DNA from 3 places in the Arthrobacter sp. BG5 genome. Region 3 is predicted to be linked to each of the others. Evidence: riboswitches for the same ligand, from Rfam matches in the RefSeq annotation. Region 3 holds a riboswitch; each other region holds the start of a gene.
What was found. A riboswitch is a leader RNA that binds a small molecule or an ion and turns the genes downstream of it on or off. The one in region 3 is predicted to bind cyclic di-AMP.

Region 1 (6,506 bases), 190 kb from region 3:
TGGTCGCCCATAAGCTCACCGTTCTGCGGGACAAGAACACCCCGTCCCCGGTCTTCCGCCAGCTCACCGAGGAGCTCGTCACCCTCCTAGCCTACGAGGCAACCCGGGACGTCCGCACCGAACCGGTGACCATCGAGACGCCGGTCAGCACCACCATCGGCACCGCGTTCACCAAACCCACCCCGCTGGTGGTCCCGATCCTGCGCGCCGGGCTCGGCATGCTGGAAGGCATGACCAAGCTGGTCCCCACCGCCGAAGTGGGCTTCCTGGGCATGGCCCGCGACGAAGAGACGCTGGACATCATCACCTACGCCGAGCGCCTGCCCGAGGACCTGACGGACCGCCAGATCTTCGTGCTGGACCCGATGCTGGCCACCGGCGGCACGCTGCGCGAGGCGATCAAGTTCCTCTTCAAGCGCGGCGCCTCCGACGTCACCTGCATCTGCCTGCTGGCCGCCCCGGAGGGCCTGGCCAAGCTGGAGGAAGAGCTCTCGGACGCCAACGTGACCATTGTGCTGGCCTCCATCGACGAGAAGCTGAACGAGAAGTCCTACATCGTGCCCGGCCTGGGCGACGCCGGAGACCGCCTGTACGGGATCGCCGTCTAAGCCGCACCGTGTAGCGCCGAAGGTCAAGGCGCCGCCGGTCCAGGGCCGGGCGCATGCACGCACCGCCGGTCCCGTTCACGGCCTTCGAAGGTCAAGGGTTCCGGCGGCCTGCGTCCGGGACTAGCCTGTGCCCATGGACTGGAAACTTGAACTCGTGTTCGTCCCCGTGTCCGATGTGGACCGGGCCAAGGACTTCTACGTGAACAAGGTTGGCTTCAACGCCGACTACGACGAACGCCCCTCGGACGGCATCCGGTTTGTCCAGCTGACCCCGCCGGGCTCCGGCTGCTCGATCGCGATTGGCGAGGGCCTCAACGATGCCCCGCCCGGAACCGCCCCCAGCCTGCAACTGGTGGTCAACGACATCCAGGCGGCGCACCGGCAACTCAAGGACAACGGTGTGGACGTCAGTGACGTCGACGTCCAGGAGTGGGGGCATTTCGTGTACTTCGCCGATCCCGACGGCAACAAATGGGCGGTGCAATACATCCCCAACCGTTCCGCCGGCTAGGCGTCCGCTACTGCCCGCAGGTGGGTGCCACTGCCCGCAGCCGGCATTGGGGCACCGTGCCGTGGCCGGCACAAGAAGACCCCGGATCCTGTGGATCCGGGGTCTTCTTCTAGCGGGCCCAAGGCCCGCGGTGCGTGTGGTTTAGTACCAGTTGTTCGCGTAGTGGAAGTTCAGGGCGCCGCACGGTGAGCCGTAGCGGTCCTGCACGTACTGCAGGCCCCAGTTGATCTGGGTCCGGTAGTTGGTCCGGTAGTCAGCGCCGGCGCTGGCCATCTTCTCGGCGGGCAGGGACTGCACCACCCCGTAGGCGCCGCTGCTGGGGTTCGTGGCCGTGGTCTTCCAGTCGGATTCCTTGGTCCACAGCTTCAGCAGGCACTGCATCTCGCTGGCTGCCCAGCCGTGGGCGGGCAGTTGGGCGGCGGCATAGGCTTGCGCGCCGGCGGGGTCGTCGACGGCCACCGGCTTCGCCGGAGCGGGCGCCGGGGCCTTCACGGGCTTGGCCTTCGGGGCCGGGGCCTTGGCAGCTGGTTTGGCCGGGGCTTTCGCCTTGGCGGGCGCGACCTTGGCCGCCTGGGCCTCCACGTTCGCGGCGGCCGGGGATGCAGGAGCGTTGCTGCCGACGCGTTCGAAGTCCAGGGTCTGCAGCGACGCGGCAGTGTCCTTGGCCGCGTCGGCGGTGTGCGCGGCCGTGCCGGACGCTTGGCCCGCGGCGCCTGCCCCCAGCAGGACCGCAAAAGCGGATAGCACGACGGCGGCGCGCTTGCCGTTTGTCCTGAGGCCGGCGCGGGACAGGGCCGAAGTGCGCTTCGCCGGCTCGGCCCGGTGGCGGGCGCTCTCGGCGTCGGACGTGCGTTTAGCGCCTTCTGGGCGCGCGGGAGCCTTGAATTCAGTCATGTTCGCCTCTCAACGCCTACGGAGTTAGCTGTCGGGTTCGGATGCGAAATCCGGCCGCACGGAATCTCGACGTGGCGGCTTAACCCCAAGGGTGCATGGATGCAGAATGCCCGGGAACTCTGGGTTCCCCGTCTCTGCCTGGTCCATGGGAATCCGGGAAGCGGCAGAGTTTGGCGTCAGCCCGGATATGCGGCTAGATCGATGACCGCACCCTAAAACGGTACCGGACTTCCAGTCAGATGTCACATTTAGGTAACGGCACACCCCCGCGGCGGAGTGGCGTCTTGCCTTCGGGTCCGTGGCGGGCAGGCCCGTTTCGACGGTTCCCTGCGGCTTCGATGGTGCTAAGCGTCGGACGGGCACGGAACCGTCGAAACGGCGGGGCGGGGGTGTGCGGACCACCCGGGAGTTGCGTGTCAGCCGGGTCCGGTGCGGTCAGGATGTGTTGCGGGGGCTGTGGAAGTCCGGACCGGCTACGCCGTCGGCGGCACCGCGGGCAGCCGGACGGCGAACTCCGTCCGGCCCGGCCGGGACGTGACCTCGACGGTTCCCCCGTGCGCCGCCACGATCGACTGCACAATGGACAAGCCGAGGCCGCTGGTTCCCTCGGACGCCGCCGTCGCCACCGCCGTCGTGCCCGCCGTCGCGCCCCCAGGACGGGGCGACGGGCGGGAGGCCGATCCGGCCGCCGGGTTGGTGCGTGCGGCGTCGGCCCGGGCAAAGCGGGAGAAGACGCGGCCGAGGAATTCGGGGGCGATGCCGGTGCCGTTATCCGTCACGGTGACCACGGCGCTGCCGTCCGCCGACCGCGTGACGCCCGTGACCACCTTCGTCCCCGGCTCCGTGTGCTTGCGGGCGTTGGAGAGGAGGTTGGCGATGACCTGGTGAAGCTGGGCCGCGTCGCCGCGCACCAGCACGGGCTCGCCCGGGAGTTCCAGCTGCCAGATGCGGTCCGGGGCCATGACTTTTTCGTCGCTCACCGTCTCGACGGCCAGTTGGGTGAGGTCGACCTCGGTGAGCTTGAGCGGCTGCCCCTCGTCCAGGCGCGCGAGCAGCAGCAGATCCTCTACCAGGGTGGTCATCCGCTCGGACTGGCTTTGGACCCGGGCCAGGGACTTTTCCCCGTCGGGCGTGAAGTGTTCGGTCATCCGCATCAGCTCCGTATAGCCGCGGATGGCGGTGAGCGGTGTGCGGAGCTCGTGCGAGGCGTCGGCCACGAACTGCCGCACCTTCATCTCGCTCTCCTGCCGCGCTTCAAGGGCGCTGGAAACGTTCTCCAGCATCTGGTTCAGCGCGTAACCCACGCTGCCCACCTCGGTTCCCGGATGGGCGGCCGACGCCGGCACCCGCACCCCCAGCGCCACCTCGCCGGCGTCCAGCGGCAGGCGGGAGACCTTGGTGGCCACCTCGGAGAGCTGTTCCAGCGGCTTCATGGTGCGGCGGATGACGGCGGTGCCGGCGAGGCCGATCAGGACCAGGCCGCCCGCGGACACCACCCCCAGGGTCCACACGAGCGAGGCCAGCGTGTTTTGTTTTTCCGCCAGCGGGAGTCCGGTGACAATTATGTCGCCGTAGGGGGCCCGTACCGCGGTCAGCCGGTAGTCGCCGGCCGAAAGGCTGCGGTTCACGGGCGCACCGTCCGGGGTGAGCGCCAGGAGGACGGCGTTGTCCGCCGAGGAGAGGCTCTCGCGGGTGGCGTCTCCGGCGAGGAAACCGGCGCTTGCCACGGTGCCGTTCAGCACGCGTGCGTTGAGCGTGCCGATGCCCTGCCCCCGGGCCTCGAGGGGGTCCGGGCGGCCGCCCGGGTTGTCGGATTCCGGCCGGCCGAACTCGCTGGAACGGTGCGCGGCTCCCGCGAGCTGCCTATCGAGCTGCTGGGTGAGGAAGACGTCCATCGAGGCGTAGCTGAACACCCCCACCGCCCCGCAGATGGCCACGAGCAGTCCCATGGCGACGAGGACCAGCCGGGTGCGCAGGTGCCACGTGGACGGGTTGCGCCAGTCGTGCCCGGGTACGGGGGTCACGCCGGAAAGTGTGGGCACGGATCAGTCCGCCGGTTTCAGCACGTAGCCGGCGCCGCGCACGGTGTGGATCATCGGTGCGTGCTTGGCGTCGATCTTCTTACGGAGGTACGAGATATAGAGCTCCACGATGTTCGCTTGGCCGCCGAAGTCGTAGTCCCAGACCCGGTCCAGGATCTGGGCCTTGCTGATGACCCGTCTGGGGTTTTCCATGAGGTAGCGCAGCAGTTCGAACTGTGTGGCGGTCAGATGCAGTTCCTCGCCGGCCCGTGTGACGTCCCGGGTGTCGACATTGAGCACCAGGTCACCCACCACGAGTTCGGCGGTGTCCATGGCGGCGACCCCGGAGCGCTGCACCAGGCGGTGTAGGCGAAGCAGGACCTCTTCCATGCTGAAAGGCTTGGTGACGTAGTCATCGCCGCCGGCAGCCAGGCCGGTGATGCGGTCCTGGACGGCGTCCTTCGCGGTGAGGAACAGCGCCGGAACTTCCGGCGCGAACGCGCGGATGCGGCTGAGCAGTTCGACGCCGTCGAACCCGGGGAGCATCACGTCCAGGACCAGCACGTCGGGGCGGAAATCCTTGGCGAGTTTGACCGCGGCCGGGCCGTCGGCCGCCACGGCGACGGACCAGCCGGCCATCCGGAGCCCCATGCTCATAAGCTCGGACAGGCTGGGCTCGTCGTCCACCACCAGGGCGCGGATGGGGGACCCGTCCGGGTGCGTCAGCTGGGGGAGGTTGTTGGTCATGGAGTGCGAAGTGGCCATGGGACGACTCTCCGATCTGCCGTTGAGGCGCGGCTTTGGGAACCCTGTGCGGCACCTGTGAATCCCAGACTACCGAGCTGGATGCTGCCCGGGGAGCGCCGGGACCGATTCGCCGCGGCTCCCGCCCGCAGCCCCCTCCCGCAGGTCTTGCACGGTGGCGCAGGGGCCCGGGGAAGGTCACAGCCAGGGCCACCCCTGGGTAGGCTGCGCCGTCGGGGGCGGCCCCGCGGATCTCCGGGGAGAAGCCGTGCACCCTCAAACGGGGGCTCGCCGTCGCGGGCGCGGACCCGGCGGTCCTGACGACTTCGCCGCCGGCGGCGTGGGCGGAATGGCCAGCGGGCTGTCCTCCGCGGTGCATGCCGAATACGTCGTCCTGAACGGAAGCGAGTACACCACCATGGCCGAGCAGTTGGGGACCGTTAGCGAGGTGAGTTCGTCCTCGGTCACTGTCAAGAGCAGCGACGGATTCACGCGCAGCTACGCCCTGGGCAGCGATGTGGTGGTCAGCAGCGGGCAACAGCGACGTCAGCAGGCCGGCGGGACCGGCGCCGGCACCCAGCTCAGCGTGGCGGACATCGTCGCCGGCGGGACCGTGCGGGTGGTCGCCGCCAAGGCCGGGAGCGGCTACACGGCGTCGTCCGTCCAGGTTGTGGCGGCCACCGCCACCGGCGAGTCCAACTGACGGCCGCCGCGTACGCGGCTGACGGTCCCCGTGGCCCGGCAGCGTGACCACTTCGTGGACCAGCAGCGGCGCCGGAGTCAGCGCGGGGGAGATTCCGTTAGCGGTCCTTACAGTGAACACTTTCCCGCCAAAGCGGGATGAAGACGAATAATATTCGGAGATTGCCGCTTTTGGTTCGTCTGCTCGGCTCAACCGATCAGTTTTCTGCCGCCCGCCAGAATTGTGATTTGCGCTACAATCACGCTTTTCGTCTCACGATGCGGACTTTCACGTCCATTGTTACTTGCTAGTTCTTATTGTTACGTTGCACACTTCAATTGTGAACAAGAACTCAACAGCACCTGCAGCCGCAGCTTCCTGGATCAGCGCACCAGCTGGTACTGAGATGCCCTGTTGTCGAATGCACGCCTAACTTCTACACCCCAGAACGTTTCTAGGCATTCGCCCCCAGCCCAGCGTCGGGCGCCCCTCCCCAGTTCTCATTGCGGGGAATCAGCATTCGAGCCGCGATGACGGCCATTCACATTGAGGTAAGCATTCCATGTCAGTTGCATCCGGATACGTCCACATCTCCGTCCGTAACGCCAATAAGGCCGGCCAGACCGGCCTCCGCCAGGGCTTCGGCGGCCGCCCGAGCTTCGGCCCCGCCGGTTCCGGCAACAGCTTCCCCGCCCCCGGTTACGCGGCGCAGGGCTACAACCCCAACTCCTACGGCCAGCTTCGCGCCGTCCCCGCCGCGGAATCGGCTCCGTCCACCGCGCCGACGCCGGTGATCGCACCCAACAACGGCAGCGCGGTCCGCCCCGTGCCCAACGACAACGTGGCCCGCGGCTTCGTGCTTTACATGGGCATCGATGAGGAAACCGCAGCCGCCGCCGGGACCTCCATTGCCAAGCTGGCCCAGGAAATCCGCGCCTACGCCCAGTCCCTGGTGTCCGGCGCCGAAAGCTACGCCGCCGTCGCCGTCGCCCCGGCCTCCGCGCCGGGTTCCGCTCTCGACGTCGTCCGGTCCACCTTCGGCGACC
Region 2 (6,506 bases), 1.4 Mb from region 3:
TCAACGAGCAACTGGCCTCCATGGGGGCCTTCCTGGACGGCCGTGTCACCTACGAACTTATGGCCGGCTTCTGGCCGACGGCAGACCAGGATCCGTCCAGCACGCCGGCCATGGTGGAATTTGCCAAAATCTGGCGGGACATGCCGAAAGTCGTCTATTCCAGGACACTGGAGCGGGCCGACTGGAACACTACGGTGGTACACGACGTCGTCGCTGAGGAAGTACTGGCCCTGAAGGCGCAGCCCGGCGGCGACCTGGCACTGGGCGGGGCCGACCTGGCCGACGCCTTCCGCCGGCTCGGGCTGATCGACGAGTACTGGATCTACATCCACCCCGTCCTGATCGGACACGGCAAGCCGCTGTTCAAGGCTGCGGATGACAGGACCCGGCTCACGCTCGCGGGAACCCGGGCGTTCGGCAACGGCGTGGTCCTGCTGCGTTACACCCACTGAGGTGCGGCTTCGTAACACCGGCCAGGGTGCAGCGGCCGGGGTGCATCGCAGGCATGCAAAAGCCGGCGGCCGGCTGCCACGGTGGCAGCCGGTCGCCGGCTTTCGGAAGAGGCGCTGAGGCGGGTGTTAGGCGCCGGCGCGGACGAAGGTCACGCCGCCGGTGGCCGTCAGCCAGGACAGCGGGTGCTTGATCGTCTGGTTGCTGCCGTTCATGCCGCCGCTGATGACCTGGCCACCGCCCGCGTAGATGGCAACGTGGCCGGACTGGACGACCATGTCGCCGGGCTGCGGGGTGCCCACAACCTTGCCGTAGTTCATGAACTGCTGGGGACCGAGGTCGCCCACGCGGATGCCGGCAGCGCCGAGGGCCTTTTCGACCATTGCGGTGCAGTCCTGCGTGATGCCGATCTGGCTGTAGGCGGCCGAAAGCATCGCTGCGTTGACTCCGCCGGCTGCCGGGGCAGGCGCCGCGGCCGACTTCGCCTGGACGGTGATGGTGGGGGCTGCCGGAGCCTGTGCAACGACGGGCTGCGCTGCGGCGGGCGCCGCGGCGACGGCCGGCGCGGCGGCAACTGCCGGTGCGGCGACGGGCTTGGGCTGCTCGATCACGGGCGCCGGGGTGGTGGCGACTGCCGGGCGGTCAAAGCTGATCTGAACGGCGGAATCAGCGGTGACGGGCGTCGATACCTTGCTGCCAACGTCGACCGACGACGCCGGAGCGGAGTCGCGCTCGACCGGTGCAACGGCGGCGTTGGCTGCCATGCCGCTCGTGAGGACCAGGCCGGAGGCGGCAAAAAGAACCGCGGCCTGGCGGCCGATGGTGCTCGACTTGACCGAAAATGCTGAGCTCCGTCCGGCGGTTGCGTCGGACCGATGGCGCGCAGAAGTAATGCTTGAAGTCATGGTTGTAGCCTCTCCCAATGCCTGCGAGGTGAGCTGTCGGATTCGGATGGGAGGCACCCGGCCGCGGGCCCGTCAAAGCGGGCGCTGCGCGGCTTCACCCCAAGACCTGCGGAAAGTGCAGGTCAAATGTGGTTTCCCCGTCTCTGCCAGATGGTTGCATTCGGATCCCGGGCCGCGGCAGAGTTAGGCAAATCGGCTCGGGAGCGCCCGTATCGGATACAAACAGGCACCTATCCACCGTAACGGCAGCCGGCAGGAATGTCACATTCAGATAACGGGGGCCTGCTGTCGGCGGCGAAAAATCCCTAGGGTCCTGCTGGCCGCCACGCATAGGATGAAGGCATCCAGCGATCCCACCGGAGGCCCCACCATGAACAGCCACTGTGTCGCCATCTGCCAGTTGAGCGATCAGCCGCAGGAGGATTTCGATGTCAACACGGAGCTGCTGGTTCTCGAGGGGAAGGAAATCCACGTGGCGACGTGGGACGCCGAACCGCGCGACGGCGGTTTCGACATCCACGTCCTAAACGACCGGGTGGACGCGCTCGGTTTTATGGTGGTGACCGACTGGCAGTTCCTCGATGGCAAGGCGTACGCCGTGGTGGAACGCAGGTCGGAGCCTTAGGGAAGGCTGCCCGGCACTTGGTTGACGACGTCGGGGCCCGCCTCGGCGAGCAAGCGTGACAACGCTTCCCGGACCAGTCCGCTGTCGCCGTCCGGGCTGCTGCCGGAGCTGCCCTTCGCGCCGCCGGAACGGTGCGCCAGGGAAGTCCCGGCGAGCCGGACAAAGCGGTCCCAGTCGCCGTCTCCGGCCCGCAGCCCCCGCAACGGGGCCAGCACAGCAGCCCGCCGCAGCCATTCGTCCGGATCCTGGAGCCAGCGGCGCATCACGGCCTCTGCGCGGTCACGGGGTTGACCGTCCAGCCGCGCAACAAGCGGCCCCACGACGTCGATCGCCAGCGGATCGGCCAGCTCGCGCAGGCGCGCCGTGCGCAGGAAGCCCTCGACGCGGGTCAGGTCCGAGTTGTCCAGCAGTGCCAGGGACGACTGCAGCAGGACGACGGCGGCGAGCCGGCGCTCGAAGACGGGCACCGCCCACAATTCCGAGCTCAGCGCGGTGATACCGTCGCGGCCCAGGTGCCGGTAGCGGCGGAGCGCATCCCGGACGGTGCCGCGGACCGCACCGACGGAGGCGCCGTAGCTCCCCAGCTCCGGACCGCAACGGGCCTGGGCCTCGTCGGCCCGCTGCCAGGAACTTTCACGCTGCAGCGCCGCGTCGATGAAGTCACAGGCCTCGCTCATTGCTCCATTTTGACCTGCGCCAGCCGCTCGCGCCGAGCCGGGGACCTCCTGCCAGGCATCCGGCGTCCCGCACCACGCCCCGTCCCCTCTGGGCCGCCGTTAGCCGGTCACCAGCCGCGTGGCAGATATCCAGGTCAACTTCCCGCGTTGGAAGTTCGAGGCCCGGCCCACGGCAACTGAGTATTCGTCCGTAACCGGATAGCCCAGCCGTCCCCTCTCCCTGCCCAGGGACGACCACTTGGCCCGGATCGCTCCCCGAACGAAGTGGGCGCCGGTCTTCGGCGACCAATAAATCGACGCCCCGCCGGAAGCGGAGAAGTGGTTGTACCGCCCCACGCCATCAGGGGTACTCAAATCGTCGGCAATGGGGTACCCCAGCACCCCTCTCTCCCTGCCCAGGGACGACCACTTGGCCCGGATCGCACCCATAACAAAGTGCGCGCCGGTCTTCGGCGACCAATAAATCGACGCCCCGCCGGAAGCGGAGAAGTGGTTGTACCGCCCCACGCCATCAGGGGTACTCAAATCGTCGGCAATGGGGTACCCCAGCACCCCTCTCTCCCTGCCCAGGGACGACCACTTGGCCCGGATCGCACCCATAACAAAGTGCGCGCCGGTCTTCGGCGACCAATAAATCGACGCCCCGCCGGAAGCGGAGAAGTGGTTGTACCGCCCCACCCCATCCGGGGTACTCAAATCGTCGGCAACGGGGTACCCCAGCACCCCCCTCTCCCTGCCCAGGGACGACCACTTGGCCCGGATCGCACCCATAACGAAGTGCGCACCGGTCGTCGGCGACCAGTAAATCGATGCCCCGCCGGATCCGGCGAAGTGGCCGTATCGTCCCACCTTGTCCGGGGTGGTCAACTGATCCGTGGTGGGGAACCCCAAAACACCGGCAGCGCCGCCGGCGGCTTTGTAGCGGGCGTAGATGGCACCTGCGACCCAATGGGCCCCGGTGGACGGCGACCAGCAGATCACACCTTTGGTGTAGTCCTGACACTTCCCTCCCCCCACCGGGTACTCCAGAGTGAGCGACCTGCCAAGGACCGACCGCGGGTCGCCCGCATTGGTCTGGTAAGCCTTGAGGGCGATGGGATCGTCGACGCCCTTTCCGGTGAGCATCACTTTCTGTGCGCCTTGGCCGTCGTCCGCGGTGAGCAAATAGTAGGTGTCCGCGGTTCCGGCCTGTCCGGCCGCCGTCGGCTTGAATGTCACGCTCTGATGCGCGGATTCGCCTGGCGGGATCACCAGTCCTTCCGAGATTGGGGCGGTGGTTGAGAACACGCCCTGCGGCGCCTTGGCCTTGGTAATCGTCATGGGGATGTTGCCCGTGTTCGTGATCGTGAAGTCCCACGTGGCCGCCGCGCCCACCGCGACGTCGCCAAAGTCCAGCGATGGGGGCAGCTGCAGGTGCGCCGCGCCCGAAACTGCCGTCGCCGTGACCGGCACGGTCAGGGACCCGCGGTCACTGGAGACGAGCAGTTTATCGGTGACCGGGCTCGCCGTCGTCGGGCTGAAGGTAAGGGACACCGGTACCGAGGTGAGGGGCTGGATCTTCTGTCCCACGGCCGGCACCGTCGTCGGGTCGGCCTTGAGCGACGCGTTTGCCGGCAGCGTGACGCCGGTGACCGTGACGACGGTTGTGCCGGTGTTGACGACGTTGACCGTCTGGCGGCTGCTGGTCTGGGTGGGGACGTCGGTGAAGACGATCGTGGCCGGCGTCGCTCCCAAGCCGTCCTTGGTGCCCACGCCGTGGATGCCGAGGAGGTCCGTCTCGCCGTCGGCTGTCTTCACGGTCAGCGCACCGTCGATCTGGCCCGGCGCGGTGGGCGAAAAGGTCACGGGCACGCTCATGCTTGCACCTTTGGCCAGCGAACGCGGCAGGGTGAGCGTTCCGATCCCGAACGGTGCAGCGCTGGTGACGGCGCTGATGGTCACGGCCCTGGTCGCGATGATCGTCACGGTGCCCTTGCCCGTCGCGCCGACCGCGGCTGTGCCCAGGTCGGTGTTCGTCGCCCCGACGGCGGAGGTGGTCGGCGCGCCGAAGCCGAGCACGTGCCCGTCCCTGGTTCCCACGTAGACCCGGCCGTTATCAGTGGCCACCGACGAGAACTTGGACGCGGTACCCAGCGGCGCGGTGAACACCTGCTGGAGCTTCCCGCTGCTGTCCGGAATTGCCCGGTAGGCACGCAGCTCAGCGCCGACACCGGTGGGCCCGGTGGAATACACCACCCAGACAAGCGCCGAGGACGCGTTCGTGCCGTTGGAGGTCACCGAGGGAGCACCGGAGGTGTACCCGAAGGTGCCGACGGACGTCCCCACGGAAGCGAGCTGCACGCCTCCGGTGCTGGTGGGCAGCAGCTTGTGTGCGCGGAGGTAGCCCTTGTTCTCGACGGTGTAGATGTACCCGCCGTTGGTGGTCCCCAGGAACGCGGGCCTCCCCCAGACTCCGCTGTACGGGCCGGCTTCGTCCAGGACGGCGTCCCCGCCGCCGGGTCCCTGCCCCATGCCGCCGAGGTTGTCCCGGTCCATCAGGTACACCCGCCCGTCCTTGCCGGCCTGGACCAGCAGGCGCGGATGCGCCGTCGTCCCGTAGCCGTTGGGGATGGCGATGGGTGCGCCGGAACCCAGGTCGGCGTCATTCTGGTCCAGCTTGGCGTTGTTGGCGGGGCTGAAGAAGTCAGTGGCCTTGAGGTTTCCGTCGGCTCCGACCGTGACCCGAACCACCGACTCGGCGAGGGTGGCAGGCGGGGTCTTGCCCGGTCCGGGTTTGGGCGAGATCCCGTTCCCGGTGGCAAACAGGATTTGCCCGGGCCCGTCCGAGACCAGGCCTCCGCCGGACTGCCAGATCCCGCCCTCGGCGCTGCTGTTACCGGATTCAGTGGCCCACATGGTGGTCTGCCGGCCCGCGGTGGACACGCCGACGACGTAGCCGACGAAGGGGGCCCAGTCGCAATGGCTGGCGAAGCCCGCGTACACGACGCCGTTCATCAGCAGCAGCCCCGGGCGCTGCATGGCGGTCATCGCGTTGAAGGGGCGCGTCGGATCGTTCGTCGGTGCCCCGCTGATCATGACGGGGAATCCGGGCCGTTCGGCGCCCGTGACCCGGTCCAGTGAGTGCATGTACCAATGCGGCAGCCGGGCGCTCGTTCCGTCGTTTTTCTTCGCGAGCAGGAAGACGCTGTTGGTTGCCGGGTCGAAGACCGGTGTGGAGGTGATGCCGATGTTGGGCGTGAGGTCACCGCAGCTGACCGTCGACGCCGGCCAGGCCGGTCCGAGGTTGCGCCGCCAATTCACCGCGCCGGTGGAGCCGTTCAACCCGTACACATTGTTGTTCTCCGTCGCGGCGATCACGGTGCCGCCCACCACGAGCGGCTGGGCGTAGACCTGCCCGTCGACCGCGGTGGCGAAGAGTTTGCCGAAATTCGACGATGCGACCGAGGACGGCGTAAGAGCAGTCTCATTGTTGTCCCACCCGGTCCGGAACACATCGTGGGCGATCGTCCCGACGTCGGCTCCGGCGACACCGCCCAGGGACAGGCCGGCGAAGGTGAGCGCCGTCGAGAGCACGGCAGCGCCCGCGCGTTGAACCCACGGGCCCCGCCGGGAGTCAGCGCCGGCGCTTCCTGCCGCCCGATTTGGCCGGCGGTACGGCGACCCTGCTGTCAGCCCATGGCGACGCCGCGGAAAATGGCCGGACAAAACCCGAGTTTCTGCTTTTTCGCGCATGGTTGAGACCCATTTCTGACCTTAAAGCTGACGTTCCCGCCCCAGTACTGAGGAGCCTAGAAGCGCTTCAGGACCAGCGCGCGAGTGGGGCCTACCCGACTTTTGGGCGGGGGTGCC
Region 3 (6,506 bases):
AGCTGCGGCCCGAAGGTGTCCCGCACCTCCCCCGGCGCAGGGACGCCGGCGCTGACGACCTCGGATCCGGTGAGGACCAACCGCACCAGGGGTTTGCCCAGGACCGGCAAAGCGTCGTGGCCGGCGAGGGCGGCCAGAGCCAGGTGGGCCGGGTTGAGCACGGCGCCTGCCTTGATCAGCAGTTCGCCGGCGCCGGCTTCCTCCGCGGCCTTGCGGATGTGGTCGCCATTGCGGGGTTCCCCCGGTTTGGCGCGGCCGCCTAGTTTCAGAACCGGCAGCCCGTCCTCGTCCGGGGCGATGACGCCGCTTTCGCTGCGGAGCACGGCCTTTGCGCCGGGCGGGATCAGCCCTCCGGTGTTAACCGGGCTGGCCTGGTGCGGGGCCAGCCGCTGGCCCGGCTCGGCGAGGATCCAGGGTCCGCTGCCGTTGACCGCCCAGCCGTCCATCGCGGAGGAGGCATAGTGGGGCATGTCATGCAGCGACGTCAGGTCCCCGGCCAGCGTCCGGCCCAGGGCGTGCCGGAGCGGAACCGGGGCTGCCGGGATGGGCTCGGCGCAGTCGAAGGCCAGCTTCCGGGCCTCCTGCCAGCTGTGGGCGAGGTGATGGTGCGGGATTTCCGGCGCGCCGGTGCCTGCGCCTTCGGCGCCGTCGGCGGCCGCGTCGGGGCCGGTTTCATCGGGGCCGGTTTCTTGGGCGTCGGTTTCTTGGGCGTCGGTTTGGGCGTCGGTTTGGGCCGACTGGCCGGCAGCCGCCCCTTCCGGGACGGAATCCTCCTGGTCTGGGCTGCTTTCGCCGTGAGGGGGCGCGGGGGTCATGCCCCGGAAGCCTCGGCGGCGGCGTACTCCTTGGCGAGTTTCCGTGCCACGCCCATGGCGGCCTGCATCGATACGCTGTCGGGCGCCTGGCCGGAGCCGGATGCCAGGCCGGCCGCGAAGCCGGCGATGAAAGTCGTCAGCGGCGCAGCGGGGCGCACGACCGAGTGCGCGGCCACCCCGGCCAGTCCCAGCACTTCATTGATGTCGATCTCAACATCCTCGAGTTCAAGGGCCTGGAGCAGCGCGCGGCACCAGTCTTCAAGCGTTTCATCCTGGCTTTTCACCGTTTGCCTCCAAAGTCGAATTCGGCCTGAGCGTCCCGGACGTGCCCGGTCCCGGGCTGGCGGCCCCCAGTGCGGAGGCGTCATCCCAGGTGTCCACATCGTCCGTGGAACCGGGCGGAACCGGAATCGTCCGCAGCTCAAGACTAGCAAGCAGGGCGAAGACCGAACCCCCCTCGAGGGTGTTCCGCCTGGCCGCGTCGGCCACAGCATGTTGTAGCGCGGCCGTGCCATAAAGCCCGACGAGGGGCTGAGTGCGGCCGTCCGCGGAGACCGCCACCAGACCGTTACGCGCACCAGCCGGGTTCCCGCCCGGGCCCTCGGCCGCCGCGTCCAGCAGTGCCGCCACGGCGCCGGCGACGCGGGGCATATCGCAGGCGAGCACCAGAGTCAGCGGCGCCGGAGCGTCGGCGGCAGATCCCCCGGGCAGGCCGTCGGGGCCTTGCGTACCTGAGCCTTGCGCGGCGAGGGCGGAGACGCCGGCGGCGATGGCTGCTGCGGGCCCGGAAAACGGCGGATCCTCGCGGCAGCCAAACACCCCCGGCGGAAGGTCACCGGACGCGGGGCCGACGACGACGATCCGGCGGGCGTCCCCGGCAGCCCGCAACGCCCACCCAAGCAGGGTGGCGCCGTCGACCATCAGCCCGGCCTTGGGCACACCACCCAGCCGGGAGGACCGGCCCCCGGCGAGGATAACGGCGTCGAACTCCACCAGCCCAGCCTAGCCGCATCGAGCAGCAGGATCGGTCGCCGTCAGAGCGGGGCTTAGTGCGCCTTTTCGGGGAGCAGGAACGGGTCCCAGGCCGGGGTCGGCTTCTCCAGTTCCTTGATCTGCCAGATGGTGCCCTTGGGCGGCCCGGGAACGAAGCCGAGCTTCCAGCCCATCTCGGCCGGGGTGTGGTCGCCCTTGGCGTTATTGCAGCGCAGGCACGCCGCCACGAGGTTCTCCCACGAGTCCGCGCCGCCCCGCGATTTGGGCTGGACATGGTCAATGGTGTGGGCAGCCTTGCCGCAGTAGGCGCAGCGGTGGCTGTCGCGGCGGAGCACTCCCCTGCGGCTGACAGCCGTCAGGGTGTTGTAGCGCGGCCTGATGTAGCGGTTCAGCAGGATCACCGACGGGCGGCCGAGGATGTCCTGCGGGCCCACCACCGGGTCGTCCCCTTCGGCCACCACACTGGCCTTTCCGGTCAATACAAGGACCAGCGCCCGGCGGAAGGTGACTACCGCCAGCGGTTCATATCCAGCATTCAGAACGAGAGTGCGCATCCGCATACCTCTTCACGGCCGCACCCGCCAGGGGCACTAGGGCCGGCTGCCCTGTGCATGGTCGGGCTATGGATCGACACCACAAGAGTAAACACCCAAGGCCCGGATTGCCGAATTTTTCTGTGCCGCGTTTCCCCGCGCCGCGACGCCGGCGGCCGCAACCGGGCGCCCGCGCATCACCGTGTAGGGCCGCAGCCGGGCGGCCTGCTGCTTAACGGAAAGGACCCCTGCCGCAGGGGCAGGGGTCCTTTCACGATGCTTCGGGCTGATGCCCGGACTGGGTCCTAGCCGCCGACGCGGATGAAGACCGGGCCGGAGCCGACGTTGACGCTGTACAGCGCGGTGGTTCCACCGTTCCAGCCGCCGTGGACGGCCATGCCGTTGCCGACGTAAACGGCGATGTGGGCCATGCCCATGCCGCCGTTCTGGTAATAAGCGAGGTCGCCCGGCTGGGCCTCGGCAGCACTCACGGTGCGGCCCAGGGACAGGTAACCTGCCGGCCAGCCATGGTAGTTGACGCCGACGGCGGCCAGTGCGTTCGTGGCCAGCATGGTGCAGTCCTGCGAGACGCCGATCTGCGCGTAGGCAGCGGCGGCGATCGAAGCGCCCATGCCGCTGACCGCGGCCGGAGCCTTGGTCGCCACGGAGGCGGTGGTCGCAGCGCCGGTGCCGGCGGTGGCGGTGGCGGTGGAGCCCGCTGCCGGCGCGGTTGCGTCGGTGTTGGCTTCCTGGACCTGTACGACGGGCTTGGGAGCCTCGACGACGGGGCCCGGCGCGGTCTTGACCGCGGGCTTCTCGTAGGAGATCGCGATGGTGGAGGCCGCGGAGATCGTGGCCGGAGCGTTGGACTGTACTTCCATGGCGGAAGCGGACGTCGATTCGCGCTGAACGTTGGTCTCGGCAGCGTTGGCTGCGATACCGCTGGTCAGAACCAGGCCGGAGGCTGCAGCGATAACCGCGGCCTGACGACCCATACCACCGGCGTTGTCGCCGACGGCCTTAGCAATGACAGCCAGCGAGTTGGTCTTGGTGACCTCCGCGCGGTGGCGTGCAATGTTTGCACGAGTAGTCATTTAGTTCTCTCTTTCGTGATCCTAAGTGTCCGCACTGCTTGCAGGCGGGACTGAGGACGCTCCGGCATCTTGGGGGTACGCCGGATCGCCCCGAAACGGGTTTCTTAGCGAAGGGTGTACTGCGAAGACGCGCCAAAAGCGGGAACTGCGTTGCGTGATCCAGCCCGGGCGCCGGCAAGGGCGACGCGGAGCATGGAGTTCAGCGGGCTCAACTGAGCCTCGCCAGCGCGAAAACGCGCAGCATTGTGGCGTGAAGACACGAAAGTAGCCTCTCCCAATGCCTACGAGGTGAGCTGTCGGATTCGGATGGGAGTCACCCGGCCGCTCCGCTTCCTGGGAAGCTTTGCGACTTAACCCCAAGGTCTTCTTGCGAAGACCAAAATTGGTTCCCCCGCCCCTGCCAGACGATGTCATGCGAACGGACCTTGAGCGGTGGCAGAGTTAGGCAATCCACTCAAGAGCGCCAACTTCGGAGAAGTTGGCGTGCTTCATACGGTACAACAGTTGGGACTCAATGTCACATTCAGATCACGGCGTGTCACAGAAATGCGAGTCGTCCCTCGGGTCGGCTTAGAGCCAGCCCAGCGGATCAACGACTTCCCCGTTGACCATCACCTCGAAGTGGAGGTGGCAGCCGGTGGAGGCGCCGGTGGTTCCGCTCATCGCCACCACATCGCCGCGCGAGACCTGCTGGCCCACGTGGACGTTGGAGGACGATAAGTGGTTGTACGTGGTCTCCAGGCCGTTGCCATGGTCGATCACGACCCGGTTGCCGCCCCCGTAGGGGTGCCAGCCGGAAAAAGTCACGGTGCCGCTCGCGGCGGCGTGCACCGCGGTGCCGCACTGCGCGGCATAGTCCTGGCCGCGGTGGAATTCGCCAACGGCGCCTGTGATGGGGCTGACCCGGTAGCCGAACGGCGACGCGGTGACCATGGCGTCCAGCGGGGCCCCGAGGCTGCCGGCCGAGGCCGCACGGGTGATGGTGCCCACGGACTGGGCGCTGAGCAGCTGCTTGAGCTTGCTGTCCGGGTCGCCCTTGGTGGTGACCGCCGTGCGGTTGAAGTTGATTTCGGCGGCCGCTGCCTTGACCTCGGGCTGCGCTGCGGCGGAAACCGAGCCAGCCTTGCCGGCCTCGGTGGCCATCACGGGGCCGGTGGCCGGAACGGCGACGGTGAGGACCAGACCGGTGGCCGCGAGGGCGATGCCGGCCTTCTGACCCACACCGCTCACGGCGGCGAAGTCGGTTACCTGGCGGAACGGGCTGCGCCGGCCGCGGCGCTCGTCGCGGTGCGCATCGCGCGGGCGCTCGGTGAGAACGACGGCGGCCGGGCGCGGCTCCGGAGCGGGACCGGTCGCACGACGGCGGCCCCTGACGGTCTGGGTGGTCAAGAAGGGTTCCTCTCTGGATAGCCTGCGAAGTTAGCTGTCGGATTCGGGTCAGAGAGATCAAAGACCCGGTCCGCCGGTGCAAGCATCCAGACACAGGGGCGTCCTCAGCGGATCCCTCATGGTGTTTGCTCGCCGCTAGCGGACTTCACCCCAAGGCTGCTGAATCAGCAGCCGGTTGTGGTTCCCCCGCCTCTGCCAGAAGGTGACTCGCTTACTGGTCCGCTGGCAGAGCTCGGCTTCGGATCAGATAACGCTTTAGTATCGGTGCTAGTCATCAACTATAGGGGATTAAGGCAAGCGGTAATAATTCCGTTATCTCGCCTGTGCATAACGTGACAGCGGGTCCGCGGATACAGGAGGAGCCGAGGTTACCCGAGCGTAACGAACACGTGGGCGGCGACCTCGGGCGGCAGTTCGAGCGCGCCTTCAATGTCCGGCACCCGGACCGAGATGTACTCTCCCACACGCTCCAGTGACACCCTGGCTCCGGGACGGATTCCGCCTTCGTCGAGCTGGACCAGCAGCTCCGGCTCCACCTGGATCGGCTCGGCCAGCCGGTTCACGGTGATCCGTGAATCCGCGCCGTAGCCGGCCATCGCCTCGAGCAGGTTGACCACCCCGCCGCGTTCCGCCGTCGGGAGCCCGCCGAGTTCGGCGAGGCCGGGGATCGGGTTCCCGTAGGGGGAGACGGTCGGGTGGTCCAGCATTTCGAAGATGCGGCGTTCGACGCGTTCGCTCATCACGTGCTCCCAGCGGCACGCTTCCTCGTGGACGTACGCCCAGTCGAGTCCGATCACGTCGGCGAGCAGCCGCTCGGCCAGGCGGTGCTTGCGCATGACCTCAATGGCGCGTTTCCGGCCCGTGTCGGTCAGTTCAAGGTGCCGGTCCCCGGAAACAACCACGAGTCCGTCCCGTTCCATCCGTCCGACGGTCTGGGAAACGGTGGGGCCGGAATGACGGAGCCGTTCGGCGATGCGGGCGCGGAGGGCGACGATGTTCTCTTCTTCAAGTTCCAGGATGGTCCGAAGATACATCTCGGTGGTGTCGATCAGATCCGTCATTCAGCTCAGCTCCTCGAGCGCCGTCCTTGCGTCATTCCCACCGTACAGCGTGCAGGATGCGCCCCGGCGAGATCCGCCGTACGTCACCGCACAGCCTAGCCTATTTTGAATTAGTCCGGATAATTTGTCCGCTCTTCCGTGGACCTGCTTCCGACGCCGGAACCGGCCGCGTGTCCGGTTCCCGCGTCCGCGTCAATGACCGGACTGTGACGGACGGTTTTCCCGCCCGGCCGTGGCCGTCGGGCAGAATATAGAGCGGGTCCGGCCGAATCCGGCGCGGGGCCCGTCCGAGCCACGCCACGCACCCAGCCGAAAAATTGGAGCCACTGTGAGCGACACCAGCATCACCATCCCCGCGAACCTCCTTCCCAAGGACGGCCGGTTTGGCGCCGGGCCGTCCAAGGTCCGGCCGGAGCAGATGGAGGCCCTGTCCGCGGCGTCGGCGAAGCTGCTCGGCACCTCGCACCGCCAGGCGCCGGTGAAGAACCTGGTGGGGTCGGTCCGGACCGGTCTGAGTGACTTCTTCCGCGCCCCCGACGGCTACGAGGTCATCCTCGGCGTCGGCGGGTCCACGGCGTTCTGGGACATCGCCAGCTTCGGCCTGGTGGAGAACAAGGCCCA

Region 1: another riboswitch for cyclic di-AMP. It lies ahead of AC1MBE_RS12185 (aggregation-promoting factor C-terminal-like domain-containing protein); the one in region 3 lies ahead of AC1MBE_RS13050 (NlpC/P60 family protein).
Region 2: another riboswitch for cyclic di-AMP. It lies ahead of AC1MBE_RS01975 (NlpC/P60 family protein); the one in region 3 lies ahead of AC1MBE_RS13050 (NlpC/P60 family protein).

The regions. Positions count from the first base shown of each region.
Region 1 covers NZ_CM155268.1:2,620,642-2,627,147, forward strand. The annotation lists gene upp (uracil phosphoribosyltransferase) at 1-608, shown strand, start outside; gene AC1MBE_RS12180 (glyoxalase superfamily protein) at 742-1,119, shown strand; gene AC1MBE_RS12185 (aggregation-promoting factor C-terminal-like domain-containing protein) at 1,261-2,013, opposite strand; cyclic di-AMP (ydaO/yuaA leader) riboswitch at 2,012-2,194, opposite strand; gene AC1MBE_RS12190 (HAMP domain-containing sensor histidine kinase) at 2,487-4,037, opposite strand; gene AC1MBE_RS12195 (response regulator transcription factor) at 4,059-4,799, opposite strand; gene AC1MBE_RS12200 (hypothetical protein) at 5,047-5,481, shown strand; gene AC1MBE_RS12205 (winged helix-turn-helix domain-containing protein) at 6,023-6,506, shown strand, end outside.
Region 2 covers NZ_CM155268.1:443,851-450,356, forward strand. The annotation lists gene AC1MBE_RS01970 (dihydrofolate reductase family protein) at 1-452, shown strand, start outside; gene AC1MBE_RS01975 (NlpC/P60 family protein) at 579-1,355, opposite strand; cyclic di-AMP (ydaO/yuaA leader) riboswitch at 1,360-1,552, opposite strand; gene AC1MBE_RS01980 (hypothetical protein) at 1,726-1,980, shown strand; gene AC1MBE_RS01985 (DNA alkylation repair protein) at 1,977-2,657, opposite strand; gene AC1MBE_RS01990 (choice-of-anchor D domain-containing protein) at 2,757-6,230, opposite strand.
Region 3 covers NZ_CM155268.1:2,808,717-2,815,222, reverse strand. The annotation lists gene AC1MBE_RS13070 (molybdopterin molybdotransferase MoeA) at 1-815, opposite strand, end outside; gene AC1MBE_RS13065 (DUF6457 domain-containing protein) at 812-1,099, opposite strand; gene mobA (molybdenum cofactor guanylyltransferase) at 1,083-1,808, opposite strand; gene AC1MBE_RS13055 (HNH endonuclease) at 1,862-2,362, opposite strand; gene AC1MBE_RS13050 (NlpC/P60 family protein) at 2,647-3,435, opposite strand; cyclic di-AMP (ydaO/yuaA leader) riboswitch at 3,700-3,858, opposite strand; gene AC1MBE_RS13045 (M23 family metallopeptidase) at 4,006-4,824, opposite strand; cyclic di-AMP (ydaO/yuaA leader) riboswitch at 4,829-5,072, opposite strand; gene AC1MBE_RS13040 (iron-dependent transcriptional repressor DtxR) at 5,193-5,885, opposite strand; gene serC (phosphoserine transaminase) at 6,214-6,506, shown strand, end outside.